2 regions of the Rhizobium sp. CB3090 genome follow, and region 1 is predicted to be linked to the other one. Evidence: riboswitches for the same ligand, from Rfam matches in the RefSeq annotation. Region 1 holds a riboswitch; the other holds the start of a gene.

Region 1 (4,012 bases):
CGGCTATCGCCGCAAGTTCGGTATCGGCCGCCGACAGAAACAGGATATCGCCCGGCGACTGACCGAGATCGATCGCCTCCTCGCCGTCGCTGATGGTACCTTTTTGAGCTAGGAGGAGATGCATGGCTTCGCCTTAGGCCAACGTTTCTATCGCCTTGCGCACAACCCCTTCATCCATCTCATGCAGCCCAATCACCACAAGCCGGGTCTGACGCTCTTCGCCTGGCGTCCACGCGCGGTCGAAATAATGGTCGATGCGGCTGCCGACGGCCTGGATCTGCAGGCGCATCGGCTTGCCTGGCACATCGACGAAACCCTTGAGACGCAGGACATCATGTTCCGCAATCACGCCCTTCAGCTTCTCGATAAACAGAGCGGGATCAGCGATCGGGCCGAGATCGACGACGAAGCTGTCGAATTCGTCGTGATCATGCGGGGCGCCGTCCTCGTGCTCCAGCTCATGATGCGATTTGCGGTTAGCGATATCGCCTTCGGTGCCGATGCCGAGGCCAAGGAGGATGGCGGTCGGGACCTCACCGTTTTTCGCTTCGATGATCGTCGGCTTGCGGGCGGTGCGGGAGGCGACTTCGGTACGGACGCGGCCAAGGCCTGCGACGTCGATCAGGTCGGTCTTGTTGAGAACGATGAGATCGGCGCAGGTCAATTGATCCTCGAACAGCTCCTCGATCGGGCTTTCGTGATCGAGCGTTTCGTCCTCGACACGGCGGGCTTCGACGGCATCATGGTCATCGGCAAAACGACCGGCGGCGACAGCGGCGCTGTCAACCACGGTGATGACGCCGTCGACGGTGACCTGGGTGCGGATATCCGGCCAGTTGAAGGCAGCGACCAGCGGCTGCGGCAGAGCAAGACCCGAGGTCTCGATAACGATATGGTCGGGACGCGCTTCACGCTCCAAAAGCTTGGTCATGGTGGGAATGAAATCGTCCGCGACGGTGCAGCAGATGCAGCCATTGGTCAGCTCGATAATGTCGTCCTCGGTGCAGTTCTCCGCGCCGCAACCCTTCAGCACGTCGCCGTCGACGCCCAGATCGCCGAACTCGTTGATGATCAAAGCGATCTTCTTACCGCCGGCGTTCTGCAAGAGGTTGCGGATCATCGTCGTCTTGCCGGCGCCAAGGAAGCCGGTGATGACGGTGGCGGGAATTTTTTCCTGGTTCATTCGGATCAACCCTTCATTTTCAGCGGCAATCCCGCCGCGATAAAATAGACTTCGGCGCTCGTCGCCGCGATCATCTGGTGCAATCGGCCAGCATGATCGCGAAACTCGCGCGCCATACGGTTCTCGGGCACGATGCCAAGCCCGACCTCATTAGAAACGAGGAAAAGGCGCGACCTGGCGCCCGGTAGAAATTCGGTGAGAGCGGAAAATTCCGCCGGAATGTTGCGCTCGGCCATCATCAGATTGGTGACCCAGAGCGTCAGGCAATCAACGAGAACAGCGCGGTCTTCGCCGTCGATCGCCGCCAGCCGGGCCGTCAGATCGAGCGGCTCCTCATGCGTCGTCCAGAGGAGATCGCCCCGATCAGCGCGATGCTGTGCGATGCGATCACGCATTTCATCGTCCCAAGCCTGGCCCGTCGCGACATAATGGCGAGCAAGGCTAGTGTCCGAGACCAGCGATTCGGCGAATCGGGATTTGCCGGAGCGTGCGCCGCCGAGAACGAAAACGGCGTGGGACGATGGGGATGTCATGAACTATCCCCGTTCCGAAAACAGGCGCCTGCACGCCAAGAACTTATTTCGCGCCATGACAACCTCCGTGCTGGCAGCCGAGACTTCCGTCTCTGGGGTGGGCCTTGCGCCCGGCACGTATGGCAGGTCTCCTGGCTCGCGGATGAGGCGCAATAAGCGGGGGCGGACCGAAACCGGTCGCCCTCGATCCTGCACCAGCGGATCTTTCTCGCCTTCCCGGCATACATCATGAAAAGACGGACGATTCGTAGATTTAGAGGCGTCCAGCCCTGGTTGATCATGACGCCACGCCAGTGGCTTTTCCGGCTCTAAGCTGCTCTCGCCCGCCCGCACCATGCGGACCGTCAGCGAAATACGCCCGGAACCGAATGAAAGACCCTGACCGCTCTACAGTCGCGGGGTCGGCTGTGATGAGAGCGCCCGAATTGGGTCCGCCCCTTCACATTCCCTTTTCATCCCATGCGGCAGATCGCCGCTCAGGAACCATTCGTTATGCCGCAATGATTAGGCTTTCGGCCTCGGCAAGTCAATCAAGGCGGATCGGTACGACATTGGCTGTCCCAATGGCGAAATATCGCATAAAAATCGCAGCCTGCGCTGCTTTTTTTGCCGTATTTCTTTGATGTTAGGAGTTTATAGAAGCCAAGCATATAGCTTTGAGCGCAAAACTGTCGTCTGTTCCCGATGTTGCAGAAATTCCAACCGCGCCGCCTCGGCGTCATCTCGGCTCTATTCGATCTCGGTCGCTTCAGGGCATTGCTGCGTCGTGGCGAACTGGGACTTGTTTTCGCCGGCGCGCTGGCGGGAATAGCCTCCGGTTGCGCCGTGACGGCGATGAGCTTCATCTCACGCAAACTTCACAGCGTTATCTATGGCATAACCGACTATGAGCGCCTCAGTTCTGCGGCGGTGGCGATACCCGATAAGTCGGTGCTGCTGATCGCGCCCATAGCCGGCGGCATCATCCTTGGCATCCTGCTCTATGTATTGTCACGCACGCGCAAGAAGCCGATGGTCGACCCGATCGAAGCCAATGCGCTGCACGGCGGCCGCATGTCGCTCACCGACAGTATCCTCGTCGCGGTGCAGAACCTCATCTCGAACGGATTCGGCGCTTCGGTCGGGCTTGAGGCGGGCTACACGCAGCTTGCCGCCGGCATCGCGTCGAAATTCGGTTACAAGATGCAGATGCGCCGTGCGGACCTGCGCATGCTCGTCGGCTGCGGCGCTGCCGGGGCCATCGCCGCCGCATTCAACGCGCCGCTGACCGGTGCCTTCTACGCCTTCGAGCTTATCATCGGCAGCTATTCCATCCTCACGCTGACACCTGTCGTCGTCTCAGCGCTGATATCGACGATGATCGCAAGACTGCTCGCCGGCGACGACTTCGCCATCGACATCGATCATTTCGGCGCGATCGTCCCTGCCGACTATCTTCCGGCCATCCTGCTCGGTGCCTTCTGTGCCGGTATAGGCATCCTGATCATGCAAGGCGTCGCATGGGTTGAAGAATTTGCACGCAAGAGCTCCATCGCGCCTCCATTCCGCCCCGCGCTCGGCGGCGTCGTTGTCGGCCTGTTGGCGCTGATCTCGCCGCAGATTCTGTCCGCCGGCCACGGCGCACTGCATCTCAACCTGTCGACGAATGTGACCCTTGGCGCACTGACCGGGCTTTTCGTCCTGAAATCATTGGCCTCTGCCGTGTCGATCGGTTCAGGCTTCAGGGGCGGCTTGTTCTTCGCCTCTCTGTTCATGGGCGGGCTGCTTGGCAAGATTTTCGCTTACTGCGGTCCCTATTTCGATCACGCAACGCTGACGCCGGCCGTCTACGCCGTGGTCGGCATGAGTTCGCTTGCCGTCGCCATCATCGGCGGCCCCTTGACCATGACCTTCCTGGCGCTGGAGATCACCGGCGACTTTCCGATCACCGCCCTGGTACTCGCTGCAGTCATCACCTCGTCCCTGGTCGTGCGCACCACCTTCGGCTACTCCTTTGCCACATGGCGCTTCCATCTGCGCGGCGAAAGCATTCGCAGCGCCCATGACGTCGGCTGGATCCGCAACCTGACGGTTAACCGTATGATGCGTCCGGACGTGCACACGGCACCCGTCGACATGAGCATTGAGGAGTTTCGCCACCGTTTTCCGATCGGCTCGGCGCAGCGCGTCATTCTTATCGACAAGGACGAGAAATATGCCGGCATGGTGCTGATGCCCGACATCTATGCGAGCCCGGTCGAGAAGGACGATGAAGAACACGGCCTTGCGGACTTCATCCGCCATCGCAACGACTTCC
Region 2 (4,012 bases), on a different replicon from region 1:
CCTTGTCGACAAGGACGTTCTCGAGGCCGCCGATGCTTTTGGATCGTCCAACTGGCAGAAGCTTTTCAAGGTGCAATTGCCGCTCGCCCTCCCCACCATCATGGCCGGTATCAACCAGACGATCATGATGGCTTTGGCGATGGTCGTCATTGCCTCGATGATCGGCGTTCAGGGACTCGGTCAGCCGGTTCTGAAGGCCATTGCCAACCAGTATTTCACGCTCGGTATTTTCAATGGCCTCGCGATCGTCGGCATTGCCATCATCTTCGACCGTGTGAGCCAGGCCTATGGCAAGAGAATCCAGAAACACCGGGAGACCGTCCATGGCTGATCATCATTTCGGCGGCATCAAGGTCCGCCATCTCTACAAGATCTTTGGACCCAATCCCAAAGCCCATATCGAGGCCGTTCAGAACGGCCTGACCAAAGCGGATCTCAATGAGAAGCATGGCCACGTTCTGGGGCTGAAGGACATCAACCTCGAAATTCCTTCGGGATGCATCCAGGTCATCATGGGGCTTTCCGGCTCGGGCAAGTCCACCTTGATCCGGCATATCAATCGCCTCATCGACCCAACGGCCGGTGAAATGCTGGTGGACGGCGTCGACATCGTGAAGATGAATGCGGATAAGCTTCGGCAATTCCGCAGGCATCAGACAGCAATGGTGTTCCAGAAGTTCGCGCTCCTTCCTCATCGCAATGTGCTCGACAACACCGTTTACGGCCTCGAAGTGCAGGGCATGGACCGGGCGAAGAGCGTTGTCATTGCCATGAATTGGCTGGAGCGCGTCGGCCTCAAGGGATTTGAGAAAAAATATCCCAACCAGCTTTCGGGCGGCATGCAGCAGCGCGTCGGCCTCGCCCGAGCGCTTGCCAACGACGCCCCCGTTCTTCTGATGGACGAGGCCTATTCGGCTCTCGATCCGCTGATCCGCATGGACATGCAGACGGTTCTTCTGGATCTGCAGAAGGAGATCAAGAAAACCATCGTCTTCATCACCCATGACCTCGACGAGGCGCTTCGTCTCGGCGATCAGATCGCGATCCTGCGCGACGGCGAAGTCATCCAGCAGGGTACCAGCCAGGATATCGTCCTGCGGCCGGCCGACGAATACGTCGCCAATTTCGTAAAAGAGGTCAACAGAGGGCGCGTCGTTCAGGTCGAGGCTATCATGATGCCACTACCATCGGCAGCCCCGACTGGCAGGCCAACGATCGCAGCAGGCACCACAGTTGAAGAAGCGGTGCGCTTGTTATGCTCTTCCCCTGACGGAGAGGTTCATGTCGTCGCACCAACGGGTCAACCGCTTGGAGTCGTGAATTTTCGCCAGCTGGCGACGGCCATGGTCAATTCGCACTAACGACCAAGTCTGGGCGCAGGCGGATTGTAGTTTCGCCTGTAGCCACCTGGTTAGCCATATTGGCTTGAACCCTTAAATAAGGCGGATAGGTGAGCAAGCGCACCATCTGCGAAACGTCGTTGGCCGAGACGCGACCAAATTCCGACTGTTTGAATATCGGAAAAATAACCGGCCCTTTCCGAAGAGATCCAGCTTGCCAACCATTCTGAAAGTAGCATCAGCGTCTTTCGTGCAGCCGACGAGTTGCGCTTAAAAACCGCACCAAGCGGGCGCTCTTTTTAAATCTATGCGCCATATTCAATCTGCGACACAAATGTCGCGATGCACGCTTGGGCGCGTTAAGCGATGCGTTATGTTCAAGCCGTTCTCGGGTGCGGCATCGAACGGTGATGCGGATAATTGGAAAGCCGGCGACCTTCGCCGCCGCCCTCGTAACGGTAGCAGAGCGAATATCGACAAAGTTCCACTGGCTGTTTGCCTCGGAAGGCCTGTCGAAGTCCGAACGGACAGTTCTGAAGCCCGGAAGCCAGTTCGAGACGAAAAATGAAACGACTGATTGCGATGGGCGATCAGGCGGGGGTACCGCTTTGCGGTATCGATGCCGACGATGCCATCCAACAGTCCCTTTGGGGATCAAGAGAATGGATACTGCCAGCGACGTGCTCCGCAAGCTCAAGAACCGGCGCCAAGGTTACAGCCTCGAGCAGGCTTTTTACACCGATCCCGACTATTACAAGCTCGACTTGGAGACCATCTGGTATCGCGACTGGCTGTTCATCGGTCACGACTGCGAAATCCCCAAGGCCGGCAATTATTTCACGGCGCAGGTCGGCGACTATTCCGTCGTTGTCACCCGCGACCGGAATGGAACAATCCACGCGCTGCACAATTCCTGTCGCCATCGCGGCTCGCGCGTCTGTGCGCAAGACAGGGGCTCGTCGGCGAAACTTGTTTGTCCCTATCACCAGTGGACCTATGAGCTGGATGGCAGCCTGCTGTTCGCCCGCCATATGGCCGAGGATTTCGACAAGAGCCAACATGGCCTGAAGCCGATCCATTGCCAGACCGTCGGCGGATACATCTTCATCTGCCTTGCCGACCAGGCACCGGATTTCGCGCCCTTCCGAGATACCGTCGAGCCCTACCTTGCACGACATCGTCTCGGCGAAACGAAGGTCGCTTTCGAAAGCACGATCATCGAGAAAGGCAATTGGAAGCTCGTCTGGGAAAACAATCGCGAGTGCTATCACTGCGCCGCCAATCACCCGGAACTTTGCCGCACTTATCCGGAGGCGCCAAGTGCTACCGGCGTGCAGGGTGCCAAGGATGATCCGGTCATCGCCGAGCACTGGGCTAAGTGCGAGGCAGCGGGACTTCCGAGCGAATTCCGCATCTCGCCGACCGGCCAATTCCGTGCCGCACGCATGCCGCTCATCCAAAACGCCGAGAGCTATACCATGTCAGGTGCCCGTGCAGTGCAGCGTCCGCTCGCCAACGACATGCTGGAAAGCGGTATCGGCACGCTCCTGCTCTTCCACTATCCTACCACCTGGAACCACGTGCTCGCAGACCACGCGGTCACCTTCCGCGTTTTGCCGCTCGGGCCGGAACGGACGCAGGTCACGACCAAATGGCTCGTCAACAAGGATGCGGTCGAAGGCGTCGACTACCGCCTTGATGAGCTTACGCATGTCTGGACCGAGACGAACGATCAGGACCGTCGGATTGTTGAAGAAAATGCCTTCGGCATCCGCTCGCCCGCTTACGAACCCGGCCCCTACTCGCCGGAAGACGAAAATGGCGTCATGCAGTTCGTTGAATGGTATTCCAACTTCATGATCGATCGACTCGACGGCGTGAAGAAGCCTCTGTTGCAGGTGGCATGATATGACGACCGTCAGCACATTTCGCCACTTCGACGAACTGCAGCCGTGGAATGACCGCCACGACCTGTTGGAGTGCATCGCCGCCACGGAGGAGACGGCGGACGTAATGACCTTCACGTTCCGCTCCGACCGAGACAATTGGTTCCGATATTTGCCGGGCCAATTTGTGACCCTGGAGTTACCCGTTTCCGAGAACGAGCCGGTATTCCGCACCTATACGCTGTCGTCGACGCCCTCACGACCCTTTTCCGTCTCCGTGACGGTGAAGGCCCAGGCGACGAGCATCGGTACGCGCTGGATGTTCGACAATCTGAGGCCAGGTATGAAGCTGAAGGCCTTCGGGCCGCTCGGCGACTTCTCATTCGTGCGCCATCCCGGCGAAAAATATCTCTTCATCTCCGGCGGCTCCGGCATCACACCGATGATGTCGATGATCCGCTGGATGGCAGACTGCACGCCGCAGGCGGACGTTGCCTTCATCTCCTGCGCCCGCACACCGGACGACCTGCTCTTCAAGACGGAACTTGAATGTCTCGCGGCGCAGATGCCGAAGCTTTCGCTCGGCTTCATCGTCAAGAACCACAATCCGCGTGACGGCTGGCATGGGCTGCGTGGCCGCATCGATGCGGCTCGTCTTTCATTGCTCACCCCCGACTTCCGCGAGCGCACGGTGTTTTGTTGCGGTCCCGAGCCCTTCATGCGCGGCGTGCGCGACATGTTGAAGGTCTGCGGCTTCAACATGGACCGTTACCATGAGGAAAGCTT

What was found. A riboswitch is a leader RNA that binds a small molecule or an ion and turns the genes downstream of it on or off. The one in region 1 is predicted to bind cobalamin.
Region 2: it holds a riboswitch for cobalamin, as region 1 does, so the genes downstream of both, QA646_RS20170 (aromatic ring-hydroxylating dioxygenase subunit alpha) here and cobU (bifunctional adenosylcobinamide kinase/adenosylcobinamide-phosphate guanylyltransferase) in region 1, are expected to answer to the same signal.

What each region holds. Positions count from the first base shown of each region.
Region 1 is NZ_CP121662.1:1,739,201-1,743,212, forward strand. Features, by position in the region: gene cobN (cobaltochelatase subunit CobN) at 1-124, opposite strand, end outside; gene cobW (cobalamin biosynthesis protein CobW) at 134-1,183, opposite strand; gene cobU (bifunctional adenosylcobinamide kinase/adenosylcobinamide-phosphate guanylyltransferase) at 1,189-1,716, opposite strand; cobalamin riboswitch at 1,820-2,219, opposite strand; gene QA646_RS08460 (chloride channel protein) at 2,401-4,012, shown strand, end outside.
Region 2 is NZ_CP121663.1:302,727-306,738, reverse strand. Features, by position in the region: gene QA646_RS20180 (proline/glycine betaine ABC transporter permease) at 1-331, shown strand, start outside; gene QA646_RS20175 (glycine betaine/L-proline ABC transporter ATP-binding protein) at 324-1,361, shown strand; cobalamin riboswitch at 1,714-1,911, shown strand; gene QA646_RS20170 (aromatic ring-hydroxylating dioxygenase subunit alpha) at 2,003-3,247, shown strand; gene QA646_RS20165 (hybrid-cluster NAD(P)-dependent oxidoreductase) at 3,249-4,012, shown strand, end outside.